4 regions of the Halomonas sp. AOP43-A1-21 genome follow, and region 3 is predicted to be linked to each of the others. Evidence: predicted binding sites of a transcription regulator. Region 3 holds the regulator's gene; each other region holds the start of a gene.

Region 1 (4,570 bases), on a different contig from region 3:
GCCTGAAGAGTAAGGCCCACGCCATATATATTGGTCAGAATCATCTCGTGCCAGGCAGCATGATTGGCGCCGCTAAACCCGCCCGGCGAGCCGCCTTGCCCGGCGTTGGCAAACACCGCATCCAGGCGGCCAAAGGTCTCCAGCGCCTGATCGATCATCGCCTGCTGCTGATCCATATCAGTGACATCAAGCTCGCAGGTAAGTACGTTCTCAGGCCCAAGCTCCTGGGCAAGTGCGGCGAGTTTGTCGGCTGAACGGGCGGCGAGTACAAGCTGGTAGCCTTCGCGCGCGGCGGCTCTTGCCGTGGCTGCGCCAATACCGCTTGAGGCACCGGTAATCAATAATACGCCGTGTTGCATGGTTGGCACTCCTTGCTAAGCCATAAACAGGAGTTTTCAGAATGGCTAATACGACGCTATCTTGCAAACCGTCGCCAACTTTAGGCAGCTAAGCTTAAGAGGGCTACTAAGCCTTTTTGAGTATAGAAGAGAGATCAAGAATAGCCTGCGCCATATCCGCCATGCTTTTGCTTTGATCCATGGAGGTTTTGCGCAGGAAGCGGTAGGCCTCTTCTTCGGTCATGGACTGGTGCGCCATGATCAAGCCTTTGGCGCGCTCGACCAGCTTGCGCTCGCGCAATGCCTTGCGGGTATTTTCCAGCTCATCGCTCAACCCTTGTAAACGGCTTGATTGTGCCTGAGTAAGCTCAATCAATGACCGTCCAAGCGGTGAGGTCAACGCGCTAGCGGTTAAGTCTCCAAATGGCTGTGTAGGACTAAGCGCGAGGAGCTGCTCACAAGGGGCGGGCGTATGAGGACCGGGCTTGGCTTTGGCGTGTTCAAGCGCGGCTTTCGCCTGGGCTATTTTGCGATAGCAAAGCGCCGCTAGCTGGGTATTTAAAGCGTCTTCGACGATTTTAAGCGCATCAATGCGAAGCGTGGTGAGCTCGTACCACGTTTCACCCAGAACGTTGGTGGTAACGTGCTGTGAGGTAGATTGGCAGGCAGCCTCACGCAGCTGGTGAATGCCGGTTAACGTACTGGTTGAAACCGCCTGCTGCCAGGCGAGTTCAGCGTCCGGCGTGGCAAACTCAACGAAGGTATCAAAGCAGCGCTGCTGATCCTCGACCAACTGGCCGAGTAACTGGCGATGCGTTTTATCAAAGTGACCTTGAGTAAAGCCAAATGCACCGCAGGCCCGCTCCTGGCCCGCAAGTTCCTTGCCTTGCATCAAGTGGAAGATCGCCACAAGCGTACGGGTAATCTCCGGGTCGTCGGAGGTATCGGCGGCTTCAAAAACAATTGCCAGTAAACCGCTGATTAAATGGTTAAAAGCCTGGGTCGCGGCATCGGGGGAGATCGCCATGAGATCAATGGCGCTGCGCAGAGCAGCTATGTCGTCAAGAGCGTTCCATACGGCTGCGATGCGCCGTAATAAGCGCGCTGCACCCTGAGGGCGCACTTCCTGGGTCAGTACCTCCAGCCGTTGCCGCATGAGTATCTCAGCTTCCTGGCTATGTTTGAGGTAGTCGCGGCGCTGGGTTTTAAAGCGTGAGCCTTGAGAAACGAGGTAGATCGTTGAGGCGCCACGCTCACGCTGGAGTACGTGAATAAAGCGGCTAATATCGGCGACAATTTCCGAGGTCGTCGCTAAATGGGTCAGGTTATCGATATCACAACGAATGGCGGTTAAGAGTAGCTGCTGGGCAGATGACATAGTGATTTTCCTTTTACTCGCCGCCTTGATCTATCTCCCCGGGGCAGCCGCCACCGGGGATGAAAGGTCTTGATTGAGCATAATGCGGGGTTTTAACGTAATGAAAGAGCCCCTGCGCCGGTATCGTCGCCCACGGCATCACGGTAGGCGCTGGCTTCCTGCGCTTCCGTTGCATCGCTAAAGCGCACAGCCAGTACGCATGAGGCGAGTACCAGTACGGTCAGCCCCAGATAAAACAGTCCTTGCTGGTAGCTTAAGTTTTCGCTACGAAACAAAAACGCCGCCGATACGGCGCCGACATTACCGCCGGCACCCACAATACCCGCCACGGCGCCCAGGGCTTTTTTGTTGATAAACGGCACCACGCCAAACGTTGCCCCTTCAGCCATTTGAACGAACAGGCTAAAGACCAGCATGATGCCAATAGCAAGACTCAAAATATGCATTTGAGAAAATGCGATCAGCGCAATGCCTTCGCAGATCAAGGCAATAAACAGCCAGCGCACGCGGCCCTTCAAGCCCCCTTGCTTGGCGAACAAATCTGAGAAAACACCGCCCAGCGTGCGGGCAAATATATTCATCAGGCCAAACAGACCGGCGATTAGCCCAGCGGTTGCCAAGCTTAAGTTGAACTGGTCAAAAAAGTAGATAGCCGCAATATTGTTGATCGTAAGTTCAACGCCAAAGCACAGCCCATAAACGACAAACAGCGCCCACACGCGGATATCTTTTGCCGCGGTGAGAAAGCTTTGCAGCGCGCCATATTCCTTGGTGGCTTCCGGCAGCTCACCCCGCGCGCGCAGGTCGCTAAAGTTACCGTCCGGTGCATCCTGGGTGAGAAACCAGTAGCCAATGCCGGTGATAAACAGCACCACACCCGGCACTACCATGGCAAGGCGCCAGCCGAGCGCCTCATTAACGCCGAGCATTAACATCCCGGAGAATATAAGCGGCATCAGGATTTGCGTGGTGCCGCCACCTAAATTGCCCCAGCCCGCACTGGTCGCATTGGCCGTGCCCACCACATTAGGCGCAAACATCATGGTGGTGTGGTACTGGGTGATGACAAATGAGGCGCCAATTGCGCCAATTGCCAGGCGCGCCAGGAAAAAGCTTTCAAAACTGTCGGCAAAGCCGATACTCATAACGGGAATGGAGCCTAACACCAGTAGGCCAGTGTAGGTTTTACGCGGCCCTAGCCGGTCACACAGTAGCCCTATTAATAGCCGCACGATAACGGTAATCGCGACGGAGGCGATAATTGTATTACCGATTTGAGTCTGGGTCAGAGAAAGGTCTTCACGCACGATCGCCATCAGCGGCGCGATGCCGAACCAGCCAAAAAAACAGATATGAAAAGCAAACCACGACAGATGAAAGGCACGCATCTGAGGGGTTGAGAAATTGAGTAGGCGAATACGATTGGCTTTATTGCGTATGTCCATGGGATGGCCTCACGGGATCTTGAACCAGTTGAGCATCACGCAACGCCGAGTCGCTCTATCGCGTCGCGTATTTACGAGAACATGCCTTCGCCATTGAAGGTCAGGCTCGACGCACTCGTACCCCGCTGGGCCTGGTCTACGCCTACCACCACAAAGCCTTGTTAAGCAATTAGTTTGCCATATAGGGTTTTAATTAAACCTATCAGTTAGTTGATGTGTTGAATAAAAGGGTGGGCAGGGAGGGATAAGAGATTGGGCGGGGAAGGAAAATAGGCGGTGCGCCATTGGCGAGCATGCCAGGAGCGGCATGCGTCACCATAGTGCCGTTTATTCGTGCAGGTAAACCGAATCGATATCCAGTGTTGAGTGATTGCCTATCGCTTCAAAATGCTCATCGAGCCAGCGCTGTGCAGCTGCCCGCCCTTGCTCAAAAAGATAGGAAAGAAACGCCCATTCAGAGTTCAGCTTGCTGGAGACGGAAAGCTCTTCCAGTGCCTGCTCACCGCTAATACGATGGAAAAGCGCCTGCTGATAGCAATTTGTAATGCCCTGTTCTTCAAGTGCGTGCTGTAACAGCGCAATCATGCGTATTTCTTTAATCAATGCCGCGTTAAAGGTAATTTCGTTTAAGCGGTTCAGAATCGACGAGGCAGAGGTAGGCACCGTATCCCGGCTGATAGGATTGATTTGTACCAGCAGGATATCCCGCGAGCTGCATTCTTCCATGAGCGGGAAAAGCGCCGGGTTGCCCATATAGCCCCCGTCCCAGTAAGCCTCACCGTCAATTTCTACGGCTTGGAACATTAGGGGTAAACAGGCAGAAGCCATTACCGCATCCAGGCTCATTTCCTCACGGCGAAAAACGCGCTGCTTGCCGGTGCGTACATTGGTGGCCGCTACAAACAGCTTGAGCTGATCGCACTGACGCACGCGCTCAAAATCGATGTGTTCAGCGACGATCTCACGCAGCGGGTTAACGTTAAGCGGATTGAATTGATAAGGCGATACCAGGCGCGTCATGATATCCATCGCGATATAGCCCGGCGAGTGATCAAGGCTCCAGTTGCCGGTCCAGATATCCATGGGAGATCTGCGTACCGGACTTGCCATGCCGGCGCGACTGACGGCCTGCCAAAAATCTGTAAGTGCTTGCCTGGCCAACAGCTTGTCACCCCGGGTGAGGGCATCCGCCATGACTACACCATTCATCGCGCCAGCACTGGTGCCGCTAATGCCTTCTATTTCGATCCGATCATCTTCAAGCAGCCGGTCGATCACGCCCCATGAATAAGCACCGTGAGCGCCACCGCCCTGTAGAGCTAGGTCTAGCTTCTTTACTTGAGTCATAAGGCCTCATGCGTTAGTAAGCTTATGCCATGCTGCATTGCCACTTGGTTAGCATGGCATAA
Region 2 (4,570 bases), on a different contig from region 3:
CAATAGGTGGCTGGTGGATAAACGTTGACGCAATGATGGCGTAGCAAAAAAATTAAAAGGCATGACGTTACCAGGTATTGGTGATGGAAACGGTGGGTGTCGCCGGTGCTCTAGGGACACGGTGAGGCGCGTATTGGCGGCGGTCGCCTGCGTTGATGTAATAAATATTTGATGAAGAGTAAAGAATACGCTCACCATCAATAATCTGTGTGGTGATAATCACTTCTTCATTGCCGGTAGTAGTCCAGCTACCGCTGACGGTATCAGCTATCATCGCCGCAGGAATTAATCCAAGCGCAGGCTCTGCCCAGTGGTTGATCGGGATGGTAGCCACCGCGACGCCTGCCGTTAACGCCGTAAATGCTCCAATTGGCGGACGAATAAAACCGCGGTCACGATGCTCAACGACTTCTACATCAATATGTATATTGGCGGCATTGGGGGTCGGTACGGTGGTTAAGTTGGCACCTCGTGAGACCAATTCGCTGGTGAGCAGCGTACGAAAACCACGATCAAACTCGCCGCCGCTATAGACGTTCAGACCTGGATGATCAGGTTCGGTAATATGTAAATCACGGAAGCGAACCCGCTCACGCTGTAAAATATTGCTGGCTTCATGGCGAGCCAGGACTTCCCAGTGATGGGCAGCCTGCATGCGTTGTTGCTCTGTATAGGGATAGGTGGTGGCTATAGGGGCCTGCGAGGTGTTGGCATAGAAACAGCCGCTCAGCATCAAACCAGTAATCCCTACACTGGCAAGGCGAAATAATTGAGTAGTAAAAAGACGACTTAAGCTGCTATGCACCAGAGGTTCCTTATCGCTTCATGGGGTCTTTGTTAGACTAGATGAGTTTTATCATGCCTAGTAATAATCGGCCACGAGGTTGAAAACTTGAATGAGCGATAACACGAATGCTTGAAGATCATCGCAGCGGTCCGCGCCATGATTCGCTAATGTCAGCGTACCCAACCGATGAAAGTAGTAGCGGGTGGATGATTAGCTATATCGATATCATGACACTGCTGGTAGCGCTATTCGTCATTATTGTGGCAGCGGCGGGCAAAACGGCACCTGATATTTTTCAAACATCGCCAGAAGATGTCGCTCAAGCGCCTCCCCCTGTGCTTGAAGTGCCGCTTCCTGATGCCATGGAAAACGTGCTGCAGCACCGCGTTATAGAAGAGTGGCGACACGGGCTAGATCCTTTCGCGATAAGTGCCGCGTTAGGGGTGGCGGGTTTACCTAAGCCAAGACCTGCGCCTGATTCGCCGCCACCTTTGCTAGCGCTTGCAGACTTTGATCCTCTGCCGCCTGTAGAGCTTGATGAGCCATTAGCCTGGCTTCCGCCGGTGGTATTACCTACCGCGTTAGTGCCCGCCGGTGATGATGTTCCGGCGGCTCCGCTGGCAAACTACATGGTATTGCTAACCGATCGTCCGCCGGTCAATGTGCAAGAAATAAAGGTACAAGAAATATCGGTAGACGCCATCAATAGCGCCCAGGCCGTCCAGGTCGCGTTAGCCGAGCGGGTCGAAACGTCTCCCTACTTGCCAAACCTGGAAGGTGTTGAGGTATCTCGTGTCGCGGAAGGGATTAGTTTGCGGGTACAGGATCAATTGCTGTTTCCTTCAGCGGCTGCAGAGCTAACCAGTGGAGGCTCCTCATTGGTAGGTAGCCTGTTAGAAACCATACAGCGCTACGACGGTGAAGTATGGGTCGAAGGCCATTCTGACAGCCAAACCATCAGCACCGATGAGTTCTCTTCTAACTGGGCACTTTCAAGCGCCCGAGCGATAGCCATTGTGGAAGCACTGGAGGCCGAAGGAGTTGCGCCTGAGCGCTTGCGAGCCGTTGGCTTGGCAGCGACTCAGCCGCTTGACAATAATGAAACCCCAGAGGGGCGAGCGCGCAACCGGCGGGTAGAAGTGGTTATTCATGTTGAGTAGGAGATCACTTTAGCGATGGTCCGACACCTCGGCGGGGGTTAAGGGCGGCTGGCGCCGCCATCGCCGAATAAATTCAGCTCCCACCTCACCGTTGGTGACATTAATACATCTGATGAAAGGTGCTTACCCGGCTTAAAGCACCTTACCCCTGTGGGAGATCGCTTCAGCGGGCGAAGCAGTGCGCAGCGCTGCCGGGGTTAAGGGCGGCTGGCGTCGCCATCGCCGAATAAATTCAGCTCCCACCTCACCGTTGGTGGCATTAATACATCTGATGAAAGGTGCTTACCCGGCTTAAAGCACCTTACCCCTGTGGGAGATCGCTTCAGCGGGCGAAGCTGTGCAGCCGGGGTTAAGGGCGGCTGGCGCCGCCATCGCCGAATAAATTCAGCTCCCACCTCACCGTTGGTGGCATTAATACATCTGATGAAAGGTGCTTACCCGGCTTAAAGCACCTTACCCCTGTGGGAGATCGCTTCAGCGGGCGAAGCAGTGCGCAGCGCGGCGGGGTTAAGGGCGGCTGGCGCCGCCATCGCCGAATAAATTCAGCTCCCACCTCACCGTTGGTGGCATTAATACATCTGATGAAAGGTGCTTACCCGGCTCAAAGCACCTTACCCCTGTGGGAGATCGCTTCAGCGGGCGAAGCAGTGCGATAGCTTAAAAGATAGAGATTTTACTAATAAGAGCCGTTTTAGCTGCACAATAATGATGCTTGGGGCGGGCGTATTAAATTATTGCCTTATGTAAGGCATGCAGTGTTGTTCATTAAGGTTTTAATAAACAATGTTTTTTATATATTGGCATATTAAATGCACATTTAAGGTGGTCATTAACGACAAAGCTTGGCGGCTTTTTTAAGCCAAAAGAGGTAATGCTATGTCTGAACATGCCTGTACCGCATTATTACCCGAGTTGCCTGATGCGGAGCATCGGTCACGTTTGGTGCTCACCGACTTAGATGGTTCGCTACTCGATCACCATAGCTATGATTTCTCACCTGCGGCACCCAGCTTGTCGCGCCTAAAGCAATTAGGCGTGCCGGTAATCCCCGTGACCAGTAAGACGCGTGCTGAATTATTGCCGCTGCGTGAATTGCTTGGACTTACGGGAACACCTTTTGTAGCTGAAAATGGCGCCATTATTGGCTTGCCGCCCAGTTGGTGTCATGCACGTCTTGACCGTCCGGGCAGTGGGCGTGATGGCATCGTTACAAAACACGCCGGCGTTGATATCGGATTTATCCGAGCACGTTTAAGGGTATGGCGCCAACGGTTAGATGTACGTTTTACCAGTATGGGCGAGCTGAGTGTCCAGGACGTCGTCAAACTGACGGGGTTAGATAAAACGCGCGCACAGGATGCCTGCAAGCGCGAAGGCAGCGAGCCGCTAATTTGGCAAGATGATGCCGTTTCGCTCGAAAACTTCCGGTTAGCGCTAAGCGGCGACGGCCTTGAGCTTACTCAAGGCGGACGCTTTTGGCACGTTATGGGTCGTGGCGCCGATAAAGGCTGCGCTGTCACATGGCTAATCAAGCGTTTTGCCAAATTAAGAGGGTGCACGCCACTCTCGTTAGGGCTGGGCGACGGGCCTAATGATCTAACGATGTTGGAGGCGGTCGATCAAGCAGTGGTTATTCGAGGTTGTCATAAAGCACCTGTTACACCGCAGACCACGGCGTTATATCGCACAAGCAAAGCTGGGCCAGCTGGATGGGCAGAAGGAGTCGCGTACTGGTGGGAGCAGGATAGCCGCCAGTTAAATCTGGCAACGAAAACCGTTGCGCTGACTCAATAACGCCAAGGAGGGATGCCCATGAGTGATTTTCATCAAAACGGGGTGATAACCGATTTTCATAATCTCACCCGTCGCCCTGTTGAGGCGCTGGAGCAGGAGCTTATCCAGTTTGCTAAACGCCGCCCTATGGGCTTGATCTTGCCGTCATTGTTTTCAGAGTTGGAAGGGCCTGCGCTATCCCGAATAATTGATGAATTGGCGCAAGTACCTTATTTGCAGGAAATTGTGATTGGGCTGGATCGTGCGGATCGCGACCAGTTTTTATACGCCCGAGAATTCTTTTCACGTCTGCCGCAGCATACCCGCATTTTATGGAACGATGGTCCACGCCTACGTGAGTTGGATGCAGAGCTTGAAAGCCATGGTCTAGGAGCATTGGAGCCAGGTAAAGGGCGTAACGTTTGGTATTGCGCCGGGTATGTTTTGGCTTCCCATCGCTCAGTTGTCGTTGGGCTACATGATTGCGATATTCTTACCTATGATCGAGGGCTTTTAGCGCGCTTAATGTACCCGGTTGCGCACCCGCGCTTTAACTATAGTTTCTGTAAGGGTTACTACCCGCGCATTGCTGAAGGAAAGCTTAATGGCCGTGTGTCACGCTTATTGGTAACCCCTTTACTCCGTGCGCTGAAAACCGTGTGTGGGCCTATGCCTTACCTGGAGTACCTGGATAGTTTTCGTTACCCGCTGTCTGGTGAGTTTGCTATGCGCAGCGAGGTATTGGAAGGGATTCGTATTCCTGCAGACTGGGGGCTTGAAATTGGTGTGCTGTCTGAGCTGCAGCGTAACTACTCCCATCGTCAGCTCTGTCAGGTAGATATCGCTGATG
Region 3 (4,570 bases):
TCACCGATGGTCGCCTCTACTTCCAGACCGACGGCGTTGAGATCAAAGCATTCCATACCCAGGATGGGCATGGTTTGAAACTGCTTAAACGCGTGGGCATTCACGTGGCCCTTATTACCGGCCGCGATTCCCCCATGGTAAGCCTGCGCGCATCGGCGCTGGGAATAGCCCATGTGCATCAGGGCTGCGAGGATAAGCTCACTACGCTGAAAGAGCTTTGCCAACAGTTGAATCTGGATCTCAGCCAGGTCGCCTACTGCGGTGATGATTTGCCCGACCTTGCTCCGATCAAGCGCTCCGGTATAGGCATTACGGTTCCCAATGCACCAGATTATATGCATACGCATGCCGACTGGATTACTGATCGCCTAGGTGGCCACGGCGCCGTACGTGAAATCTGCGATACGCTACTCGAAGCGCAGGGCCACTGGGACGCTGTACTCGATACCTATTTACCCGGGCGCTCATAATGTTTAGCCGGATTAAAAGACGCGCCTGGCTCGCAGGCTTGGTCATTGCTTTAGGGGGTCTGCTGGTATGGCTGGATCCGCGCGGCCCACAAGACCAGTCAGTTGATCCGGCGGCCCAGGCCGAAGAGCCTGGCCACGTGCTGGAAAATGCCGAGATCACCCTGTTTGGCGAGTCGGGGCGCATTCAGCAGTCGCTGGCCGCCCCGCTGCTGGTATATATACCCCAAAGCACCATGGCCCAAGCGACGCAGCCTGAAGCCACTCTGTTTGACAGCGACAACCGTGAGTGGCTCGCCAATGCCAACGAAGGCGAGCTTAATACGGATACTCAGGAACTGACGCTGTCTGGCGAGGCTCGGCTTATCGCCCCGTCAGAAGGCTGGCAGCTAGATACGGACTTATTGCGCTATGATGGCCTGACGCGACACGCCTGGAGCGAGACGCCAGCGTTACTGCAACAGCCGCCCCAGCGCATGAGTGCATCACGTATGGACGTCTGGCTTGATGATAGCCAGGTCCGGTTAACCGATAACGTACGCGGGCACCATCCTCCCGTGACACAAACTCCTTAGGAGTCGCTATGAAAGCTTTTATTCGCACTGCGCTTTTTGCGCTTGCGGTGCCGCTATCGGCGGCGGCCCAGACAAGCCAAGCCCCGGTTGAAGTAGAGGCCGACCGTCTAGACCTCGACCAGCGTGCGGGCACGGCCGTATATTCAGGCAACGTCAATATTCGTCAGGGTAATATGCAATTACGCGGCGATCGCGTTGAAATTTTCCGTAACGATGCGGGTGAGCTTTCCCGTGCGATTGCAACGGGTGACCGCGCCTACCTGCGTAACCAGCTGGAAGACCAGGATACGCCGATGGAAGGCTGGGGCAAACGGGTGATTTATCACGTCTCTGAACGGCGCGTCGAGCTGATTGACCAGGCCGAATTGACTCAGGCGGGCGACAAGTTCACCGGAGGTCGCCTGGAATACTTTATTGATCGCGAAGTAGTGCAGGCACGCTCAGATGTGAGCGGCAGTGAGCCGCAGCGTATTCGTATGACACTTCAGCCAGCGCAATAGGAGTGGCCGATGGCTACTGTGGAATCACCACCAATCAAGACCCTCTACGCCAATCATTTGGCCAAAAGCTACAAGCGTCGCCGTGTGGTCAAGGATATTAGCCTGGAGATAGCCCAAGGCAGCGTTGTGGGCCTTCTAGGCCCTAACGGTGCGGGCAAGACCACCTCGTTTTACATGATTGTGGGCCTGGTGAAGTCTGACGCGGGCACCGTAAGTATCGACGAGCTTGATTTGACCCGCGCCCCCATGCACGAACGTGCCATGGCAGGCATTGGCTATCTCCCCCAGGAAGCCTCTATTTTCCGCAAACTGTCGGTGGCGGATAATATTATGGCGATCCTGGAAACCCGCAAAGATCTAGATAGCGCTGGCCGCGAGCAACGCCTCGAAGCGCTGCTTGAAGATTTCCATATTACGCATATCCGCGACAACCTGGGCATGAGCCTTTCGGGTGGCGAGCGGCGCCGGGTCGAGATTGCCCGCTCACTGGCCACAGAGCCTGCCTTCATACTGCTGGATGAGCCGTTTGCCGGGGTCGACCCCATCTCCGTCGGCGAAATTAAAAGTATCATTCGTGCCTTGAAGCAGCGCCATATCGGCGTGTTAATTACTGACCATAACGTGCGCGAAACGCTGGATATCTGCGATATTGCTTACATTGTGGGCGATGGTCATATCATCGCGGGCGGCAGCCCAGAGACTATTCTCAATAACCAGAAGGTCAGAGAAGTTTACCTGGGTGCTGATTTCCGTCTTTAAATTTATGTTCACTGCTAAACAGGGATCTGCAGCAGAATTATTATCAATGGCATGCTTATTGCACTTGCACATAAACATGACTCGCACTAGGGTAAAGCTTTCCGAGTAACGAGTGGTTCTCAGATGGTCATGAAAGCTTCTCTCCAATTGCGTATCGGTACGCAGCTGACCATGACACCTCAGCTGCAGCAGGCCATTGCCCTGCTCCAGTTATCCACATTGGATCTGCGTCAGGAAATTCAGCAGGCGCTGGATGCCAATCCGATGCTGGAACAGGAAGATGAATTCGGTGAGCAGGCAGCCGTTGAAACGCAGGAAGCGGAGTGGGCGGAAAGCATACCCAATGAACTCTCCGTTGATAGCGACTGGTCCGACACCTATCAGGATGTAGGCAGCTCAGGCAGCAGCACTGAGGGACCTGACTTTGAGCGCCAGGCAGCGGGACAAAGCCTGCACGGTCATTTGCTTTGGCAGCTCGCCATGACCGACTTCAGCGCACGTGAACAGCAGATTGCAGAAAGCTTGATCGACGCGCTGGATGCCAACGGCTACCTGACGCAGCCCTTAAACGATATTCGCGACGGGTTGCGCGCTCAAAATATCGAAGCGCTTAGCCAGCGCGAGATGGAAACCATTCTGATGCGTTTGCAGCAGTTTGAGCCGACCGGCGTTTTTGCCCGCGACCTGCGCGAATGCCTGATGCTTCAACTGGCTACCCTGCCCGATGACACTCCCCTGCTTGTCCCGGCGCGCCGTCTGGTACGCCAGTTTCTGGAAGCACTCGGCAAAAATGACATTCGGCTACTCAAGCGCCGCCTAGGGCTGGACGATGAGCAGCTAGACGATGTGATTGGCCTGATCCGCAGCCTGGACCCACGCCCCGGTAGCGCTTACGGGGTGACCGATGATAGCTATATCACGCCTGACCTGGTGGTACGCCACGATCATGAAGGCTGGCACCTGGAGCTTAACCCTGAAGCTCTGCCTCGCCTGCGCATCCAGCCCGACTACGCCAGCTTGATCAAGCGTGCCGACAAGAGCCAGGATAACCAGTTTTTAAAAGAGCACTTGCAAGAAGCACGCTGGTTAATCAAAAGCCTCTCCAGCCGCAACGATACACTGCTGCGCGTAGGGCGCGAAATCATCACCCGTCAAATCGGCTTTTTAGAGCAAGGTGAAGAGGCCATGAAGCCTTTGATTCTTGCGGATATTGCAGAAGCCGTGGAAATGCATGAATCCACCATTTCACGTGTGACAACGCAGAAATATATTCATACCCCACGGGGTGTCTTTGAGCTTAAATACTTTTTCTCAAGCCAGATCAGCGGTCAAGACGGGGGCGACAGCCACTCAAGCACGGCGATTCGCGCCCGGCTCAAGAAGCTGATCCAGGACGAACCCCCTGGCAAACCGCTCTCAGACAGCCGTTTGGTCACGCTGCTTGAAGAGGGAGGTATTACGGTGGCACGGCGTACTGTGGCCAAATACCGCGAGTCATTGGGCATTCCATCCTCCAGTGAACGCCGTCGCTTAAGGTAGGCTTTTAGGAGGTCTTGAGACAGTTTTGTACAAGAGAAACAGCAAAACTCGCGACAAGGGCTTTGCAACACCGTAAAAAGGGTTACAATCGAAATACAGTCCGATGGATAAGGAGTACGTCAATGCAAGTAAACATCACTGGTCATCACGTAGAACTGACTGACGCCTTGCGTGACTATGTTAATGAAAAGCTTGAACGCGTCGAACGCCATTACGACAATATCACCACGGTACAAGTAACCTTATCCATTGAGAAGGAGCGCCAGCAGGCGGCATGCACCCTTCATGCAGCAGGCGCCGACCTGCATGCCGATGCGGAAGATGTCGATATGTATGCAGCCATCGACGCATTAGCCGATAAAATCGATCGTCAACTCGTTAAGCATAAGGAAAAAGCACAAGCTCGCGCCCAAGGCGCAGGCGTGCGTTAACTCAATGACGTTGGAAACTATCCTCCCCCCGGAGCGCGTGCTTTACGATGTGCCTGGGGGCAGCAAAAAAAGGGTGCTGGAGTTTTTCAGCACCTTTATCGCTCAAAACACACCTAGCCTGGACAGCCAAGAAGTGTTCAGCCGACTGATTGGTCGCGAACGACTTGGAAGCACGGGGATCGGCAACGGCGTTGCCATTCCCCATGCACGTAGCCCTCACTGCGCTACGCCCATCGCAGGTTTTCTAAAGCTATCAGAGCCCGTTGATTTTGACGCTATAGACGGTGATCCGGTTGATC
Region 4 (4,570 bases), on a different contig from region 3:
AATCCAGAAAACGAACGCTGCAAATACATAGCCTTCAATGGAAAAGCCCAGCCAGTTCGAGTCGGAAAGCGCAGCCTGCACGATCCCCAATAGATCAAACAGCCCGATAATCATGACCAGCGTGGTGTCTTTAAATAGCGAGATAAACGTATTGACGATGCCTGGAATCATCATCTTCAGCGCCTGCGGCATCACGATAAGCCCCATGCGTTTCCAGTACGTCATCCCTAGCGCGGCAGCCGCCTCTTCCTGACCTTTGGGAATCGCCTGCAGGCCGCCGCGGATCACCTCGGCCATATACGCACTTTGAAACAGCGTCAGACCGATCAGAGCGCGCACCAGGCGGTCGACAGTGATATCCGAAGGCAGAAAGAGCGGCAGCATGACCGAGGCCATAAACAACACGGTAATCAGTGGCACGCCGCGCCAGAACTCAATAAAAATGACGCAAAAGCTTTTCACGATCGGCATGTTGGAACGCCGCCCCAGGGCCAGCACAATGCCGATGGGCAGTGCCCCAATCATGCCCACAGAAGCCAGCAGCAGCGTTAGCATTAAGCCGCCCCAGCGGTGGGTCGGTACACGTGGCAAATCAAAATAACCGCCGTGCAGCAGCACGTAAGCTGCGACCGGGAAGCCCACTAACGCAAGCACCGCCACCCAGCGTTTAAACGGCATGCGCGGTATGGCAAGCCATGCAATAAGCGCAAAGAAGCCCGCAAAGACGATATTGGCCCGCCAAACCTCATCGCGTGGGTAGAGGCCATACATGAACTGGCTAAAGCGCGCCTTCACAAATACCCAGCAGGCACCTTCGCGCGAGCAGTCTTCCCGTGTGGTGCCAGTCCAGTCAGCGTTGATAAATGCCCACTGAATGGTCGGCACCAGCAGTAGATACAGCACGTAAAGGCCAATCAGGGTAAACAGCGTGTTAATAGGGCCGCTGAATAAGTTGGCGCGAAGCCAGGCAAGCGGACCAATGGTGTTGGTAGGCGCTGGCCGCTGATTGATCATGGTTTGATTATGAATCATGCAGAAATCCTCACCGTCACTTAGCGCTCGACCAGCGCCACGCGGGCGTTGAACCAGTTCATAAACATGGAAACCAACAGACTGATGGTCAGATACACCGCCATGGTCATGGCAATGACCTCAATGGCTTGGCCTGTTTGGTTGAGCGTAGTGCCCGCAAACACTGAAACGAGGTCGGGGTAGCCGATCGCGGTAGCCAGTGACGAGTTCTTGATCAGGTTCAAGTACTGGCTGGTCAGCGGGGGGATAATGACCCGCAGCGCTTGAGGAATGACCACCAGACGCAGCACAAGGTTACGCGGCAGGCTTAGCGCCTGCGCCGCTTCGGTTTGCCCATGAGAAATCGCCTGGATACCCGAGCGGACAATTTCGGCAATAAACGCGGCGGTATAGATCGACAGCGCCAGCCACAAGGCTAAAAACTCGGGGATGATCGTAAAGCCGCCCCGGAAGTTAAACCCGCGCAGCTCAGGTATATCCCAGGTCACCGGCACACCTGTTCCGAGCAAGACCAGCAGCGGTAAACCAAAAATGAGCGCCAGTGAGATCCAGATAGCCGGCAGGCGCTTGCCCGTGGCCTCGTGACGACGCCTATTCCAGATCACTAAAATAACGCTGGCCACAATCGCTACCAAAAACGTTGCCGGAATTAACCCGAAGCCCGACTCAAAAAGCGGCTCGGGCAAATAAAGGCCCCGCACGTTAAGAAATAGAACTTCGCCAAAAGACAAACTCTCCCGGGCGCTTGGTAGAGCCCGCAGTACGGCAAAGTACCAAAAGAAAATTTGCAGCAGCAGCGGAATATTACGAAAGGTTTCGATATAGGCGGTGGCAAGGCGTGCCAGTAGCCAGTTAGGTGAAAGGCGAGCAATCCCCACGATAAAGCCAATCGTGGTGGCCGCTAATACCCCGAACCCGCCCACCAATAATGTATTGAGCAACCCGACCAAGAAGGTTCGGCCATAGGTGTCCTGAGAGGAGTAGTCGATCAGACTTTGGACGATCCCAAAGCCTGCGGTGTTATTTAAAAAGCCAAAGCCGGTGGTGATCCCCCGGGAGGATAAGTTGTCCTGAACATTACCCACGATATATAGCAGGAAGACGGCGACCGCCGCCGTTAAAAGAAGTTGGAAAATCAGTGCACGCTTAGCGCGGTCTCGCCAGAACGGCGGCTTTTGGCCAGCGGGGCGAGTATTGGGTCTTACCGACATGGGTGGCGTCTCCGCGATACGGAAGGTCAATCAAATGGCCCGCCTGCCCCTTAAAACAGGAACTTAAAGCACGTACTGAATGCGTACCTGATAAGGGCGACGGGCCGGGTCAAGCGAGACGCTTAGCGAATCGGCGGTGCGTACTGGAAGCCACCTTGGTTCCAAAGGGCGTTAGCACCCCGTTCGATTTCAAGCGGAGAGTCCATGCCGACATTGCGATCAAAACTCTCGGCGTAGTTACCCACCTGGCTGATAATGTTGTAAGCCCAGTCAGCTTCTAAGCCCATGCCTTCACCGTAGTTGCCGTCCTGGCCCAATAGGCGCGCGATATCGGGATTTTCGGAGCTGGTCATATCGTCAACGTTTTCGCTGGTCACGCCGTACTCTTCAGCGTTCAGCATGGCAAACAGCGACCATTTCACGATGTTGAACCAGGTGTCATCGCCCTGGCGAACCACCGGGCCCAGCGGCTCCTTGGAAATGATATCGGGTAGAATGACGGCACCATCCGGATCGTCTAGCTGAATGCGCAGGGCTGCCAGCTGAGAGGTATCGGAGGTCAATACGTCACAGCGACCGGCCTGGAAGCCGCCCACGGTCTGTTCTGAGGTATCAAACACAATGGGGTCGAACTGCATATCGTTGGCGCGGAAATAATCGGCCACGTTTAGCTCGGTCGTAGTGCCGGTTTGGATACAGATCGCCGCGCCGTCCAGCTCATCAGCGCCGCTAATTTCTAAGTCGCGGCTGACCATAAAGCCGATACCGTCGTAGAAGTTGACGCCAGCAAAGTTCAGGCCCAGCGTGGTATCGCGGGTAGTGGTCCAGGTGGTGTTGCGCGAAAGCAGATCCACTTCGCCTGACTGAAGAGCCGTAAAGCGTTCTACCGCATTAAGCGAAATGTAATTCACCGCGTCGGCATCGCCCAGAACAGCAGCAGCCACGGCACGGCACACATCGACATCCAGCCCTTGCCAGTTGCCATCGCCGTCGGGTGCGGAGAAGCCTGGCAAACCGTCACTAACGCCGCACTGAACCGCACCACGCTCGATGGTATCTTCCAAAGTGGCTGCATTCGCCGTTGAGGTGCCTGCTAGCGTAACCACGCCTGCCGAGGCCAGCAGTACTAAGTGTTTTTTAGTTAGCATCATAGAGTTTCCCATTATGTTTAGTCTTGTTATGCATGCAGAGGCATGACATATAAAACTAGCAAGGAAGATGCCAACATGGGATATCGCCAAATTCAGCGCTTTTCAACGCAAAACATCCCGGTTCCGACGAAAGTTTAGGTGCAAAAAATTAGAAACGGTTACTGCACGCTCTGACTTGGTGCAGTAACCGCCGATTGACTGCTAAAAGTGATTAACGAATGGGCGGCGCGTACTGGATACCGCCATCTTTCCACAGCGCGTTCAAGCCGCGGGCGATCTTGAAGTTGGAATCCGCCCCCACGTTACGCTCATAAATTTCCGCATAGTTGCCTACTTGCTTGATGATTTGGTAGGCCCAGTCTTCATTCAAGCCCATGCCTTCGCCATAGTTACCGTCTTGACCAAGCAAGCGCGCGATATCCGGGTTATTGGTACTGCGCTGTTCATCGACGTTTTCGCTGGTCACGCCGTACTCTTCAGCATTGAGCATGGCAAACAGCGACCACTTCACAATATTGAACCACTGGTCATCGCCTTGGCGTACGGCAGGGCCAAGTGGCTCTTTGGAAATGATCTCGGGCAGTACGACGGCCATATTCGGGTCGGCCAGCTGCATACGCTGGGCGTAAAGCTGAGAAGCGTCAGAGCTTAAAACATCGCATCGGCCCGCTTCGAAACCCGCAATGGATTGCTCAGGGGAGTCAAAGACCACCGCGTCGTAACTCATGTCATTAATACGGAAGTAGTCGGAAAGGTTCAGCTCGCTGGTCGTGCCCGACTGGGTGCATACCGCCGCCCCGTCGAGATCCTCGGCACTTTGCACGCCTAGGTCGCTTGCGACCATAAAGGCCTGACCATCGTAGTAGGTTACCCCAGTAAACTGCAGGCCCAGCGTCGTATCGCGGCTTGACGACCAGGTGGTGGTGCGAGACAGCAAATCCACCTCGCCAGACTGTAGCGCGGTAAACCGCTCGACCGAGTCCAGTGGTACAAAATCTACCTTACTGGCGTCCCCCAGGGCAGCGGCGGCAACCGCACGGCAAACGTCAGTGTCCAGGCCGCGATACTGATCGCCATCATCCAGAGAGGAGAAGCCGGGCTGCGCGGCATTAACGCCACAGCGCACGCTGTCGCGGGATTGCACTTTTTCAAGCGTAAGGGTATTCGCCAGGGCGA

What was found. The regulator sigma-54, encoded in region 3, starts transcription at its own class of promoters, with help from an activator protein. The targets are predictions, from matches to a motif close to TGGCACNNNNNTTGCTNT.
Region 1: the regulator sigma-54 is predicted to act here: its motif matches at 3,324-3,341, upstream of ACT3R7_RS16680 (NarK family nitrate/nitrite MFS transporter).
Region 2: the regulator sigma-54 is predicted to act here: its motif matches at 2,746-2,763, upstream of ACT3R7_RS14240 (HAD-IIB family hydrolase).
Region 4: the regulator sigma-54 is predicted to act here: its motif matches at 3,450-3,467, upstream of ACT3R7_RS06090 (amino acid ABC transporter substrate-binding protein).

The regions. Positions count from the first base shown of each region.
Region 1 is NZ_JBQSWC010000034.1:4,882-9,451, reverse strand. Features, by position in the region: gene ACT3R7_RS16690 (SDR family oxidoreductase) at 1-359, opposite strand, end outside; gene ACT3R7_RS16685 (nitrate- and nitrite sensing domain-containing protein) at 466-1,716, opposite strand; gene ACT3R7_RS16680 (NarK family nitrate/nitrite MFS transporter) at 1,809-3,161, opposite strand; gene ACT3R7_RS16675 (patatin-like phospholipase family protein) at 3,489-4,508, opposite strand.
Region 2 is NZ_JBQSWC010000025.1:53,618-58,187, forward strand. Features, by position in the region: gene ACT3R7_RS14225 (FlgO family outer membrane protein) at 1-63, opposite strand, end outside; gene ACT3R7_RS14230 (hypothetical protein) at 68-805, opposite strand; gene ACT3R7_RS14235 (OmpA family protein) at 913-1,947, shown strand; gene ACT3R7_RS14240 (HAD-IIB family hydrolase) at 2,824-3,741, shown strand; gene ACT3R7_RS14245 (glycosyltransferase family protein) at 3,760-4,570, shown strand, end outside.
Region 3 is NZ_JBQSWC010000001.1:187,049-191,618, forward strand. Features, by position in the region: gene ACT3R7_RS00895 (KdsC family phosphatase) at 1-470, shown strand, start outside; gene lptC (LPS export ABC transporter periplasmic protein LptC) at 470-1,042, shown strand; gene lptA (lipopolysaccharide transport periplasmic protein LptA) at 1,051-1,542, shown strand; gene lptB (LPS export ABC transporter ATP-binding protein) at 1,552-2,301, shown strand; gene ACT3R7_RS00915 (RNA polymerase factor sigma-54) at 2,425-3,840, shown strand; gene hpf (ribosome hibernation-promoting factor, HPF/YfiA family) at 3,963-4,271, shown strand; gene ptsN (PTS IIA-like nitrogen regulatory protein PtsN) at 4,276-4,570, shown strand, end outside.
Region 4 is NZ_JBQSWC010000007.1:118,954-123,523, forward strand. Features, by position in the region: gene ACT3R7_RS06080 (amino acid ABC transporter permease) at 1-1,032, opposite strand, end outside; gene ACT3R7_RS06085 (amino acid ABC transporter permease) at 1,053-2,243, opposite strand; gene ACT3R7_RS06090 (amino acid ABC transporter substrate-binding protein) at 2,366-3,391, opposite strand; gene ACT3R7_RS06095 (amino acid ABC transporter substrate-binding protein) at 3,606-4,570, opposite strand, start outside.